Regions from separate parts of the Chryseobacterium sp. P1-3 genome, predicted to be linked through region 2. Evidence: riboswitches for the same ligand, from Rfam matches in the RefSeq annotation. Region 2 holds a riboswitch; the other holds the start of a gene.
The links. Region 2 has a riboswitch for cobalamin ahead of HX13_RS13245 (YncE family protein). Riboswitches for the same ligand answer to the same signal wherever they lie in the genome.
Positions count from the first base shown of each region.

Region 1: it holds a riboswitch for cobalamin, as region 2 does, so the genes downstream of both, HX13_RS04260 (TonB-dependent receptor plug domain-containing protein) here and HX13_RS13245 (YncE family protein) in region 2, are expected to answer to the same signal.

Region 1 covers NZ_JPEQ01000004.1:312,264-319,959, forward strand. The annotation lists gene HX13_RS04225 (malate dehydrogenase) at 1-127, shown strand, start outside; gene HX13_RS04230 (putative glycolipid-binding domain-containing protein) at 279-833, opposite strand; gene HX13_RS04235 (hypothetical protein) at 938-1,471, opposite strand; gene HX13_RS04240 (M28 family metallopeptidase) at 1,626-2,966, shown strand; gene HX13_RS23370 (GNAT family N-acetyltransferase) at 3,050-3,568, opposite strand; gene pafA (alkaline phosphatase PafA) at 3,817-5,463, shown strand; cobalamin riboswitch at 5,574-5,752, shown strand; gene HX13_RS04260 (TonB-dependent receptor plug domain-containing protein) at 5,781-7,607, shown strand; gene HX13_RS04265 (DUF5074 domain-containing protein) at 7,626-7,696, shown strand, end outside.
Region 2 covers NZ_JPEQ01000008.1:95,872-103,567, reverse strand. The annotation lists gene clpP (ATP-dependent Clp endopeptidase proteolytic subunit ClpP) at 1-104, shown strand, start outside; gene HX13_RS13250 (T9SS type A sorting domain-containing protein) at 162-1,286, opposite strand; gene HX13_RS13245 (YncE family protein) at 1,295-2,578, opposite strand; cobalamin riboswitch at 2,631-2,819, opposite strand; gene HX13_RS13240 (esterase-like activity of phytase family protein) at 3,076-4,053, shown strand; gene HX13_RS25630 (esterase-like activity of phytase family protein) at 4,001-4,342, shown strand; gene tpiA (triose-phosphate isomerase) at 4,548-5,306, opposite strand; gene HX13_RS13230 (GxxExxY protein) at 5,469-5,792, opposite strand; gene HX13_RS13225 (S9 family peptidase) at 5,843-7,696, opposite strand, start outside.

The DNA.
Region 1 (7,696 bases), on a different contig from region 2:
TCCTGCAATCATCGGAGCAAACGGAGTAGAGAAAATCATCAACGTAACATTGACTGCTGAAGAACAATTGAAATTTGCTGAAGCTGCTAATGCAGTGAGAGAAGTGAATGGAGATCTTAAATTCTGATTCATCTAATTTTATATAAAAAAACGGTATCCCTTCGATACCGTTTTTTTTATGTTTCGGCGCAGCCAAAGGCTGCGCCGAAACAATTTTTATTATAAAAAGCATACACCAAGAGATCGCACGCTATCTTTTTTATATCCCTTGTAAAGTGTTAAGCAAGCTTTGCAATTTTTTCAAATAATTCAGGATAACTGACAACCAGGCCATCTGCATCAACCAGAATATCAGCTTTAAAATCAGTCTGGAGATTGTCATAGTGATAAGTATCAGGGGCAATTCTTGTATATTGTTGCGATACAGGTTTTATAATATTATTCAGAACATCAATATAAATGACTTTGATTTCCTGTGAACCGTTTACCGGAAGTTTTAAGTTATTGATGGGTAGCGTATTGGTGAAGGGTGTCAATGAAATGTCGATGTAGATAAAGCCTTTTAAATCAGGATTTATACTATTATTGATTTCCCATTCATCCTGTATCTTTTTTCCTTTTAACGTATGTTTTACTGTATTGATTTCAGATTCAATGAGGAAATCCAGAGTATTCCAGTCTTTATCAATAGTAATATGATAATCTATAGTGTAGATTGAATCATGGTAACGGCCTATGATTCTTGAGTTTGCAATATGATTCCCATTTTCTTCCTTCAGTTTGAAATATTCAAGTGACTGGAAGGCAATTCCTTGCCAGATTAATGTTTTCATTGTATTTTAATAGTTAAAAAATTTTTTATTAATAAAATTCTTTGTTTTATGAATTTGCTTAAGGTTTCTGGTTTTCCGTATAAAGTGTTTATACTTTTTTATTTTTAGGAATTTTTTAAAAGAAGTATCACTACCCAGGTTTGGAGAATCAATTGGATAATGTTTATTATTCCGAGAACAGGATTGGTGCTTAAATGGTTTACTAATGTTGGAATTCCGATGAGACCTAAGATAAAAAAAATGATAAACAGATACCTGGCTACTTCATTTCCTTTTCCTATTATATATCCTATTCCGAAAACAAAGGCAGTTATGGCTATAGAAATAACAATAGCCAGACCTGAATTCAATTGTTCCGATGTCCAGATCAGGCTTGCAATTCCTGCAGCTCCCGATAAGTAGATGAGATTGGAGGCTTTCGTATAGTTAGGATGTATTGTTATTGTTTTATTTCCTTCAGTTATAGAAAGTATGGTATTGATGTGTTCCTGCTCGTCATGGGTAAATGATCTTCCTCTGGATTGTAAAATTTCATAAGCATATTGAATGGCTTGTGGAACAAATTTACTGTCTGGCTTTATATATTGTTCAAGCTCCTGATCCGACATTTTTTCTAACACATTTTTTCTGGTATCCATCTGTAAAGATTATTTTTTCCGAAATTACTGAAATTGTATCAAAAAAAATAAGAGAATACTGAGGAAAGTAGTAATTAAAAGAATTTATTTGCCGTCTTTTTTCCTAATTTTATTGATCTAAAACATATTACAAAAGATTAATTGATACTATATTATGAAAAAAATAATTTTCACTTTGTCTCTCATTCCCATCGCATTTCAAGCTCAACAAATTGTTCGTCAGGATCCAGAAATTGTAAAATATGTATCACAAGTTAATACAGATTCACTAAAGGCACATATTAATGCTTTGGTAAGCTTTGGAACCAGGCATACCATGAGTTCTGCCACAGATCCTAAAAGGGGGATCGGAGCCGCAAAAAAATGGGTATTGAAAAAGTTCAGGAATTATTCGAAAAATGCGGAAGGAAGAATGGAAATTTTTATGCAAAGCCAGCTGATCCAGCCTGACGGCAAAAGAATCGATCGTCCTACCGATTTAGGAAATGTTATCGCTATCATTCATGGGACCAATCCCGATGATAAACGGTTGTTTATGATGAGCGGACACCTGGATTCGAGAGTAACCGATGTCATGAATATAAAAGATAATGCCCCCGGTGCCAATGATGACGGCAGCGGAGTAGCCGCCCTTATAGAAAGCGCAAGGATATTGAGTACTTCTAAATTTCCGGCAAGTATTGTATTGGTGGCTTTTTCAGGGGAAGAACAAGGCTTATTAGGATCAAAAATGCTGGCAGAAAAAGCGAAAAATGAAGGCTGGCAATTAGAAGCCCTGCTCAATAATGATATGATTTCAAACAATCTGAGCAGTGAAACAAATCTTATCAATGGATATCAGCTGAGAGTCTTTTCAGAAGGACTACCTCAGTATGAACTGGATACAAAGGCTTCCGAAATCAGAAAATTCGGTTTAGAGAACGACGGAGATTCCAGGCAACTGGCAAGGTACATTAAAGAAGTGGGGGAGCGTTATACAGATAATTTCCAGGTGAAATTGATTTACAGAAATGATCGGTTTCTGAGAGGCGGCGACCATACTCCTTTTGTGGAAAAAGGATTCCCCGCAGTACGGCTGACGGAGTTTAACGAAAACTTCAATCACCAGCACCAGGATATCAGAAAAGAGAATGGCGTTCAGTATGGAGATTTACCGCAATTTATGGATTTTGATTATTTTAAAAAGAATGTCGGGATCAATATTGCCGTTCTGGCCAATCTGGCAAAGTCACCTTCAAAACCTGAAAATGTAAAGATTGAAGCGGATAAACTTACCAACTTTACAACTCTTTCCTGGGAAAAACCTCGATCGGTAGAAGTAGCAGGATATTATGTGCTGATGCGTGAAACAGATGCCTCAATATGGCAGAAAAAAACCTTTACCAAAGAAAATTCCATCAGTTTGCCTTATTCTAAAGATAATTATTTCTTTGCAGTACAAGCGGTAACCATTTCTGGAAATGAAAGCCTGATTGTAGTGCCGAAAGTGAAGTGAATAAAAAAAATGTTATGAAATATCAACAGGGAGTGGCTTTAGCCGCTTCCAATATACATACATTATCCGCGCTATAGCCAAAACTATTCTATATCTAACGTCATGAAAAGCGCTATTTCTTCCGCATTGTCATAAAGCCTTGTATTCACCCCCGTAATATTGAAACCCATCCTTCTGTAAAACTGTATGGCAGGGTAATTGGTGTTTTGGGTTTCGAGTTCTATAACCCGGCAGTTTAATTTCCTGGCTTCTTTCACGGCATTTTTAATCAGCTGTATTCCTACTCCCAGTCTCCTGTATTTTTCGTCAATCAGGATGTTTTCAATATAGAAACTGTTATTCCATGTTCTTTGCTCACAGATGATCCAGCCTATCAGTTCATTATTAATAAAAGCACCAAAAGAATGACCTTTTTCAATGATAAGATTAAGCTCTTCAATATCTTCACTACCGGTTTCCCAGACTTTGGTGTAAGGGAAAGATTTTTCTCTTAATGAAAATTCAAAAGACCCTGCATATTCGATGGAAGAAACTGAATATATCCTGTCTGTTGTATAACCGTTATGTCCCCATGTGAGGCTGGGATTATCGGTCAGTTTCAGTAGTTTTTTTTATATCCATAGAAAAGGTATTATTGATTTTACCAATAGTTTAACAACATTATTGGCATGTTATCTATATCTTGTAAAAAAAACTGTGATGACAGTCATCTTCAGGAAATCTAGGCTCAGGATACTTCTGAATCACAGCTGTAGATTGATAAATTTATATAATAATCAAAATTAAGTAAAATTTCATACTCTAAAACTTTCAAAACCCCTAAATTTGTGGTCAATAAAAATTTACTTGGATGCTTAGGAATATTTCAATTGCGGCAGCTACTTTCTTGTCCGTAATTACAATCAATGCGCAGAAGAACAAAAATTCTCAATTAGAAAGACCTAAATTGGTAGTAGGCCTGGTTGTAGACCAGATGCGTTGGGACTATTTATACCGTTTTTATGGTAAATACGGGAACGACGGTTTCAAAAGACTCTTGAATACAGGATATTCTTTAAATAATGTACACATTCCTTATGTTCCTACCATTACCGCTTTAGGACATACATGTATCTATACGGGATCTGTTCCGGCAATCCACGGTATTGCAGGAAATGACTGGACAGATAAGGAAACAGGTAAAGGGGTATACTGTACTGCTGATGAGAGCGTTCAGCCGGTAGGAACTACCAATACCAAAACCGGAAGCCACTCTCCGAAAAACCTTTGGTCTACAACGGTAACCGATGAGTTGAGGTTGGCAACCAATTTCCAGGGAAAAGTAATCGGGGTTTCCTTGAAAGACCGGGCTTCTATTCTTCCGGCAGGACACACTCCTAACGGGGCTTTCTGGTTTGATGACAGCACCGGAAACTTTATCACCAGTACATGGTATATGAATGATCTGCCTCAGTGGGTAAAATCATTCAACGCTCAGAACTTACCTGAGAAATTAGTTGCAAACGGCTGGAATACCTTGCTTCCGATTAATCAGTATACGGAAAGCGCACCAGACAATTCCCCTTGGGAAGGATTATTGGGAAGTGCGAAAACCCCTACATTCCCTTACAATGATCTAGCCAAAGATTATCAGGCTAAAAAAGATAATATCCGTTATACCCCTTTTGGAAATACATTGACGTTGAAGCTGGCGGAAGCTTCTGTAGAAGGTGAAAAACTGGGTGGAGATGCTATTACTGACTTTTTAGCTATCAACCTGGCTTCAACAGATTATGCCGGGCATAAATTCGGGCCTAATTCAATCGAAGTAGAAGATGTTTATATCAGATTGGATCAGGACCTGGCAGAGTTTTTCAAATACCTGGATTCTAAAGTGGGTAAAGGAGAGTACACCGTTTTCCTTTCTGCTGATCATGGAGGGGCTCATTCTGTAGGATTCCTTAAAGAACATAAAATTCCTACAGGTTTTTTCGGAGAAGGAGCTGAAAAAAATCTAAACCAGAAACTTAAAGATAAATTTGGAGCCGATAAACTGATCAATGCAATTGATAATTATCAGATTTATTTTGACAGGAAAGTTTTGGCAGATTCTAAACTTGAGTTGGATGATGTAAGAAACTTCACTGTTAAGGAACTCGAAAAAGACCCAACTGTTCTATACGCTGTTTCGGTAGACAAGGTTCAGGAATCCAGTATTCCGGAGCCTATCAGGCAGAGAATTATCAACGGGATCAACAGACAGAGAAGTGGGGATATCCAGCTGATTTCCCACGATTCTATGCTTCCTCCATATTCTAAAACCGGAACCACACACAGTGTATGGAATTCTTATGACTCACACATTCCATTGATCTTTATGGGGTGGGGAGTTCAGCATGGAGAAAGTAATAAAGCGTATCATATGACGGATATTGCCCCTACAGTTTCTTCATTGTTAAAAATCCAGTTCCCGAGTGGAAATGTTGGAAATCCTATTACAGAGGTTATGGGAAAATAATCAACTGTATTATCATACGGCAAAAGCAGCTTTCAATACCGGAAGCTGCTTTTTTATTAAAAGACCTTTTTGCAGCAATTCCGGTTTTTGTGCAATACATTTAAAAAGCTATCTTTGCAAAAAATTTTGGTTTCCAGTATATTGGAATGAAAAGGGAATCGGGTGTAACTCCCGGACTGTCCCCGCAACTGTAAATCGCAATAAAAGTTTCTGCTTTGAACCACTGTGTAATAACGGGAAGGTGCAGAAAGCGAAAGTCAGGAGACCTGCCAGAATGATAATCAAAATATAATGCTTTCGGAGGAAAAGTAAAAAGTATGGGTATAAAACGATCTTTAGTACTGCTTTTTTCGTCTTATGGTTGCCTTCTTCTGGCACAGGAAAAAAGTATTGATACTATTTATGTCTTCGACAACCAAATGAACAGGGTGAAGCTTTTTCATCCGGTAAATACCATCTCAGCTGAAGAGGTGGATAGAAATTCTACCAACCTTTCAGAATTATTAAGGTTTCAATCACAGGTTTATATCAAAGAAAACGGACGTGGTGCGGTTTCTTCTCCGGCGTTCAGAGGAACTTCTGCCCAGCAGACTGCTTTTGTATGGAACGGAATCAATATCAATTCTAATTTTCTGGGACAGGGAGATATCAATAATATACCCCTGTTCGGATATGACCAGATTGGTATAAAAGCAGGTGGCGGTAGTGTAGTCTATGGAAGTGGAGCAATCGGAGGGAGTATTCACCTGAATAATATCCTGGATTTTAATAAAGGTTTTCATGGTTCGGTATTTTCAGAAGTAGCATCCTTTAATACCTTTAATAATTTTGTGAAAGGTTCTTACAGCAATGAAAGATTCAGCTTTAAGGCATCCGGAAACTATTCTGTAAGCCAGAACGATTATGAAGTCAGTGATCTGGATTATATCAACAGAAACGGTAATTACTATAATACAACCTTCAATGTAGGTGCGTCCTATAAAATAACGGATGATCACAAGATTTCGTGGCAAAGTCAGTTTTTTGACTCTTCACAGCATTATCCCGTATTTGAAGAAACCGCAACAAAGACAAAATATAAGACCCAAAGCATAAGGAGCCTGATCGCCTGGGACTGGAATGCAATAAAGTTCAGCAACGCCTTCAAAGCAGCCTATACAGAAGAAAACTTTCAGTATTTCGGAGCGTTGGACCTTCCCAAATCCAGTGGTGGTACAGGAAAAAATTATATTTTGAAAAATGATTTTAATTATTTTCTGAATTCAAAATGGAACATTAACCTTATCGGGGAATTTCAGGTGAACAAAGGAGAAGGCTATAAAAGCGGAATTGCTGATGTAAGCAGAAACGTAGGTTCCGTTTCCGGATTATTAAGGTATTTTGCTACAAAGAACCTGCGTTTTGAAGGAGGATTTAAAAAAGATTTTGTGGAAAATGTCACATCTCCGGTCATGTATTCATTTTCAGGGAAATGGAATACCTCTCACTGGTATAATCTGGGACTTAACTTTTCAAAAAATTTCAGGTATCCTTCCTTTAATGATATTTATTATGAGCCGGGAGGTAATAAAGATTTAAGACCGGAAATTTCTACCCAGGTGGATATGAACAATGAGTTTAAAATTGGAAGTTTTAAGCTTAATGTGACGCCTTATTATATGAACATTACGGATCTCATTGTCTGGCTGCCTACTGCCAATGGATATTGGCAGGCCTTTAATGTTAATAAAGCAGAATCTTACGGACTGGAATCCCATCTGTCTTTTTATCAGCAATTTGGTAAGCATAGGATCAAAGCCAACGCAGGCTATTATTATGCAAGATCAATTGATAAGGAAACTCAGAAACAGAGACCTTATATCCCAATGCACAGGGGAATGGCGGGTATTGATTATGAGTATGGTTTCTTCAGATTTTTTGCACAGGGATTAATAAATGGTCTTACCTATACAACCAGTGATGAAGAGCGGAAAACAGCGATTGACCCCTATTTTATTTTAAATGCGGGAATGTCAGCAACGATTTCTAAGAAATATACTTTAGGGTTCAAAGTGAATAATGTTACCGATACTTATTATAAAACGGTTTCTTTTTACCCTTTGCCTAAAAGAAATTACAGTGTGTATGCCGCAATAAATTTTTAAAATTAAAATTGAATATATATGAAACTAACCAGACTTTTAACTGTATTTTTTGCATTTGTACTATTGTTCAACATTTCATGTAGCAGCGA
Region 2 (7,696 bases):
GGGTTGAGAAATCTTCTGACAGAGATTACTGGATGACTTCTGAAGAAGCTAAAGGCTACGGAATGGTAGATGAAGTTTTACAGAGATCTACAGAGAAAAAATAATTGATCTCCAAGATCATATTGAAAGAGGCTGTCCCAATTTTTGAGACAGCCTCTTTTCTATTTTTTAACAATCTTACGGATAACTGACTGACCTGAAGTTTTAATTTCTACAAAATAAATTCCCGGGCTTAAAGATTGAATATTAATCCTGGAATTCCCTGATGTCATTACTTTTTGGCCTGAAGAAGAATATATATTCACTTCTTTCATACTCTCCTGGGTATTGATATGAATATAATCAGTTGCAGGATTAGGATAGATACCCACTGTTCTTTTACTGACAGAAGAAGTTCCAAGTGTGGATTGAGGAGCTTCTGTGGGCGTAAAGGGCCTTCTCTGTCCGAAACTTAATCCAAGCCATTCACCGTTATGTAAAGTAATGGATGAAAGGTCGTTATGAATTTTCCAGTTTGACAAATTAGTTCCTTTGTATAATTTCCAGGAGTTGGACCCGTTCGGGGTACCTGAAAAAGAATTCAGGGATAAAGAAGAAACCTGATTGGCAGCTTTAGTATAATTAAATGTGCTTACCTGGGCATCAATCAATTGTAAAGCCTGCTCTGCGGTAATAGTTCCGTTATATTGAATTCCAAAAACAAATGAATCAGCATTTCCGTTAGAATTATCAGTTCCGAAGTCAATAACCACTAAGCTTTTATCAGAACCTGTACCGATCCAATTGGTAATCTGAGACGAATTATACCATAGAGAACTATAGGCAGGAAGCGGAGTAGAAGGCGCTTCTGCTGTGGGATTGCTGAACCCATAGGAAGCACCATACCATTTTCCGTCTGAGATGGTCCCGTTGTTCATCCACCCTACGGCAGACCAGCTGTTGGTATCATTCCCACGCCATAAACTCCAATAGTCCGGCCCGGATTGTTGTGAATGATCATTGAAGCTTAGCTCATCAAGGAAACCATTATTGAAGGTCAGAAAATAATCAAAGGCGGGTTCTGCATTTTTGATCATCTGAAGCATCTGAGGTCCGGTGATATTTTGCCCCGGATCGAACCGCACTCCCCAGGCATAAGACCTGTCATTGGTTCCGTCTTTAAAGTCTGCTACAAAATAGGCAGTCTGAGAGCCTGTTCCTACGAAAAACTTTATGTCGTTTGCCGTAAATTGTGCGCAACAAAAAACTACGATAAAACTGCATATAAAACTTAATATCTTTTGCATCCGGATTCTTATTTGATGATTAGTTTTTCAGTGAAGTTAGTGCTCTTATCCGTAATTTTTACAATATAAGTACCTTTAGGAAGTGTGTTTATATCAATTCCGTTTTGGGTATATTGTGCGTTGATGACCTTTCTTCCGTTAGCATCATACACCTGAATATTTCCGCTGTTTAAACCTTGTACAAAGAATTTGCTGTTTGCCGGATTGGGATATAAAGACAATTTAGAAGCTTTTGTATTTTCCACTGTTGAAAGTGACGGCGGTGCACTGTTGTTGTAAGCAATGATCTGATTAGGCAGCATGGTCACTGTGAAAGTGTTTTGTAAGGTTCCCTGTAAATCATATGTATAAATTTTTCCCGGTGCAATATATCCTTTAGGATCAGCCACATAAATCGTATTGTTGACAATATTAAACCCGTAAGCAGCAGCACCATAGCCGGTTACAGTAATAGGTGCCGTTGCAATGGGTGTCGTTGAAAAAGACGGTGCTGCAATAGGTGTTTTATAGATTGAAGCATCTTTCATGTAATAAATATTCGTTCCGTCTGTATCCATAAAAGAAGGTTTTGTTCCTGCCGGAAATGCAGTACTTGAAACGGTACTTTGAGTTACTGTATTATAGACTGTAAATGTTCCATAAGAGTTTGAGGTGTAGGGATTTCCGAAACTCATGATATAAAGAAACTGATCTTTTTCAAAAATGCTGTGTGGGAAATCTCCAACGTTTACCTCGGATTCAACTGTATTGGTAGAAGTATTGATCACATCCATAAATTGGTTGATTCCAAAACCTCCTTTTAGCAAAACATATAATCTGTTGTCTTTGCTGTAAATTTTTTCGGGTCCGCTTCCAACCGGAATATTGGTTTCATGCGTATAGGTATTAAGGTCATAAACGGCTACATAATTTTCTGTAGAACCGGAACCTCCCCAGTTGGTTACATAAAATTTGTTTCCGCTGAAGGCAATATATCTCGGATTATCCAGATTGGCTGAGATTGTGGTAATCAAAGAAAAGTCAGACTTATTGATGACTTTTATCTGATTGGAAATATTCAGGACCACAAAAATTCTGTCACCATAAATTTTAATGTCCTGTGCCGTATCCCCCAATGCAGCATTATTGTTGTGGGTTTTAAAATAGTTATTGGTAACTGATTGATTGGAGATCAGCGATATTTCGGCATTATTACTGCCGGCACCACCTTCATTAAGCACTAAAACGGCTTCAGTTTGAGCATTTGCAAAAAAAATGACAAATGCAAGAATAAGAAAATAGATTTTCTTCATGATATTATTAATTAAAGTTTTATTCCCGAAACTTACTTTCAGAGAGAGAAATTCTTCTGAATTGTATTAAGGCAGGTCTCCTGGCTTACATCCTATAGCGGCCTTCCCGGATCCGGATCCAGTGGCATCTCATGCTATAGGTGGAATAGTCTACAGTTGCGGGTACAGCTCAAGCATTGAATAAATTCTCACTTGATTCCCTATTAATGAACTATGTTCAACCTTAAAACGCTGCAAATATATCATATAAATTCCTGATTTACGTGTGGTAAATAACTTATCTTTTGTGTATTAAGTGTTTTATAAGCTCTTAGCTATAACGTGTTTTTTGAAATTAATAAAAAATGTGACCGATGGTTTTGTTTTTATAAATTTAACGGCAGGTATAGCTGTTTATATTGAATTCATTTTACAGGTTTCATTGTTAAAATACAATTATCATTGAATTAAAGATTAATTTACAATCGATTTATACTTTCGCAGCCATAAAAGTGAATATGAAAAGATTACTATTATCTGTTTTGATGTTAACGGTATTGGTTTCTTGTAACAAAGATGACGAAACTGCCCATAACCAGGATATTAATTACTCTAAACTTCCTCAGGAGTTTCCTTTTTCAAAATTAGCAACGGTAAATGGTGTGGATGTCATTAATGGAGGTTTTGGATCAGGTGCGGCTGCACACCCTACAAGAAAAGGGGAATTTTATGTCATTACAGACAGAGGACCTAATACGGATTACCTGAACGGGAAAAAGTTTTTGGCTCCCAATTTCAGTCCAACAATCATGCATTTTAAAATTAATGCCGAAGGAAATATTGAGGTGATCAAATATATTAAGCTTAAAAATCCATCAGGACAACCTATCACAGGTCTACCCAACCCTATAGGAATGGGGAGTACAGGTGAAACGGCTTACGATGCTTCAGGAAATGTACTGGGAACGGACAATTATGGTCTCGACAGTGAAAGTATTGTTGCAGCAGCAGACGGTACCTTCTGGGTTTCCGATGAGTATGGCCCTCACATTGTACATTATAGTGCAGAGGGTGTAGAGATGGAAAGAATAAGTCCGATAGGCGTTAATACAGGAACAAGAAAACTTCCCGCTGTGCTGGCAAAAAGAAGGGCCAACAGGGGAATGGAAGGGCTTTGTATAACTCCTGACGGTACTACTTTAGTGGGAGCCATGCAGTCTATGATGCATGTTCCAAGCAAGGCTTTGGCTAAAAATACTACCTTAACCAGAATTGTCACTTTTGATATTGCTACAGGGAAGACCAGACAATTTTTATATAAACAGGACGGGGGAGCCTCTGATTCAGTTTGTGACATTACTGCAATAAGTAATAATGAATTCCTGGTGATTGAGAGAGACGGAAACTTCGGGTCACAGGGCGGAATAAAAAAAAGTATACAGAATAAACCTGAGCGGAGCAACAGATGTAAACGGACCGGATATTGCCGCTGTTGACGGAATGAAAATCAATAATAAAGCTTTGGAAGAGTGTAGTTGGGATGAAATTACCAACGCCGGGATTAAAACGGTTTCTAAAACATTAGCTGTAGATCTGGTTGCCAGGTTAGGATATGAACATGATAAATTTGAAGGAATTGTTTATTTAGGAAATAATAAACTCGCTGTTTTCAATGATGATGATTTCGGGGTAGTAGATGATGGAAACGGTAACCCTAAAGCAAAAATACTACCTAAAACAGGCAAGGTAGATAAAGGAACAATGTACGTAGTCGATATTCAATAATTAGATTTTTTTTTACGAAAAACGGCGGGGATTATCTCCGCCGTTTTTATTGGTTAAAAAAATTGGTACACCGTTCAATGAAACGGGCTTTAGCCCGTTTAAAGATAAATAGCATTCCACTGGCTTTAGCCGAAACATATCATATTGAACCCTCTCTACAATCAGTAAAGAGGGTCCGGAAAAATATAATGTTCTGTAAAATTAATTAATTGAATGCCTCAATAATTTTAGAGAAATCTTCCAGTTTTAATGCTGCCCCTCCAATAAGGCCACCGTCAATATCCGGCTGAGAAAATATTTCTTTGGCATTATCCGGTTTTACGGAACCTCCATACAGGATAGATACTTCATCAGCTACTTCCTGTCCGTATTTTGTTGCAATAATATTTCTGATGTGGGCATGGATTTCCTGAGCCTGTTCCGGACTTGCGGTTTCTCCTGTTCCGATTGCCCAAACCGGTTCGTAAGCAATTACTACTTTTTTGATTTCTTCAGCCGAAAGAGTAAACAAAGCTACTTCAGTTTGGTTTTTTACGACTTCCAGATGCTGCCCTGCTTTTCTTTGCTCAAGGGTTTCTCCGTTGCAATAGATAGGAGTAAGCCCTTTGTCTAATGCCAACTTGATTTTTCTGTTGCAGTGTGAATCTGTTTCTCCGTGATATTGTCTTCTTTCAGAGTGGCCGATCAATGAACCGTTTACATCAATAGATTCCAGCATATCTGCAGAAATTTCTCCGGTGTAAGCACCACTTTCATGCTCGCTCATATCCTGGGAAAATACCCCGATTTCATCATTTTCAAAAATGTCTTTCGCCATCATCAGGTATAAAGAAGGCGGAGCAATCCACACTTCGCAGTTGGTAGCATTATTGTTTTTATAGCTTAGTAACTGAATCATCAATTGTTGGGCATCAATTACATTTTTGTTCATTTTCCAGTTTCCTGCTACGATCTTTCTTCTCATAGATTTATTATATTGATTTATTTTTACTTTTAATTTTTACTCTAATGAATCTGCGAACTTAATATTTTCTCACGCTGATTTGTTTGATTGAGCAGATTAATTGTCATTATAAGTTATTTACAACTCTTTTTTATATTGTCTAAAATATTGGAAGTATTAAAGTTAATTAACAGTCCCAATTTTTTTATTTGATAACTTTAAATAAGTGTATAGCTGCTTATAATGAACGTTATCCAGCTCCTTTATTGATTTTAATTCTAAGATCACTTTGTCTTCTACTAAGATGTCAATTTTAAAATTAATATCAAACTTTTTGTTATCATAATATACTGGTAGTATTACCTCAGATTTAACATCTAAGCCATTTTCTTCTAATTCATAAATCAGGATTTTTTGATATACAGATTCAAGTAAACCAGGGCCTAATTGGTTATAAACATTGAAAACACACTTTCTTACGATATATGAAATTTCATTTTCTGTCATTAGAAAAAAATCTGCGAAATCTGCAAAATCTGCGAGCTGATATTCTTATATTACTGATTTATCCCTTCCAGTTTAAACATGAACGCATACACCAAAGCAATATCCTTCAGGTAATCAAACCTTCCGGAAGCCCCACCATGGCCATAATCCATATCGGTTTTTAATAATAATACATTGTTGTCGGTTTTCATATCCCGTAATTTGGCAACCCATTTGGCCGGCTCAAAATACTGTACCTGGGAATCATGCAGACCTGTTGTTACCAATAGATTGGGATAATTCTTTTTCTCTATATTTTCATAAGGAGAATAAGACTTCATATAGAAATAAGCCTCTTTGTTACCGGGATTTCCCCACTCATCATACTCGTTGGTCGTTAATGGAATACTGGCATCCAGCATGGTATTCACAACATCCACAAAAGGGACCTGGGAGATTACCCCATTCCAAAGATCAGGACTCATATTGATTATTGCTCCCATTAAAAGGCCTCCGGCGCTTCCCCCTTGGGCATACAAATGTTTTGGAGAAGTATATTTTTCTTTAACCAGATATTCCCCGGCATCAATGAAATCAGTAAAAGTATTTTTCTTTTTCATCATTTTACCGTCTTCATACCACTGCCTTCCCATTTCCTGACCTCCGCGGATATGGGCAATGGCATAGGCAAAGCCCCGGTCCAGCAGACTGAGCCTGTTACTGTTGAATGTAGCATCCATTGAACTTCCGTATGAACCGTAAGCATACAGCAATAACGGGCTGTTACCATCCTTTTTGAATCCTTTCTTGTAAACGATTGAAATAGGAATCCGGGTTCCGTCTTTCGCTGTGGCAAAAAGTCTTTCAGTGGTATAATTGGTTCTATTATAACCTCCCAGAACTTCCTGCTGCTTCAAAAGGGTTCTTTTTCCCGTTTTTAAATCCTGTTCAAATTGTGAACTGGGAGTAATCATGGAAGTATAGCCGAAACGGAAGTTGTCTGTATTGTATTCAGGGTTACCGGATGGATATACGGTATATGTAGGTTCATCAAACTTTAAAAATTCTTTTTTTCCCGTTTTCCTGTCATAAATCACCAATTGGGAAAGACCGTTTTGTCTTTCACTGAATACCAGGTAATTCTTAAATTCAGAAATCCCCTGTATCAGAACATCTTTTCTGTGTGGAATAAAATCCTTCCAGTTTTCAACTTCTGTTTTGTTTAATGGGGCTTCCACAACCTTAAAATTAAGGGCATCCTTATTGGTGGTGATTAAAAATTTATCCTCCAATGGGGTTACATCATAAAGGACATCCTTCATTCTCGGCTGAAAAACCTTGAAAGTCCCGTTGGGATCATCAGCGTCCAGATATCTTGTTTCAGAAGAAGTGGTAGACTGCGAATCAAGCATGATGAATTTCTGATTCTTGGATTTGCCAACTCCAATATAATTGGTTTTGTCTTTTTCTTCGTACACAAGAACATCTTTAGCAGCATCTGTTCCTAGAGTGTGTCTGAAAATCTTTTCTGTTAAGAGAGTTTCAGGATTTTTAGAGGTATAGAAGATAGTTTTATTGTCATTGGCCCATGTCGCAGATCCTGTAGTATTTTTAATTCCAAGGTCTGTTGTTTTTCCGGTGGACAAATCTTTTAAAAATAGTTTATATTGCCTTCTGGAAACATCATCCACGCCATAGATCATTTTGGTATTATCCGGGCTGATGCTGAATCCGGATGCCGAATAATAAGGATGTCCTTCAGCCAGCTGATCCACGTCCAGCAAAATTTCTTCCGGTGCGGTAAGGCTTCCTTTTTTTCTGCAGTACTTGAAATATTGTTTTCCTGCTTCTGTTCTGCTGTAATAATAATACCCGTTTTTAAATACAGGAACAGATTCATCCTTTTCCTTGATTCTGGCTTTCAT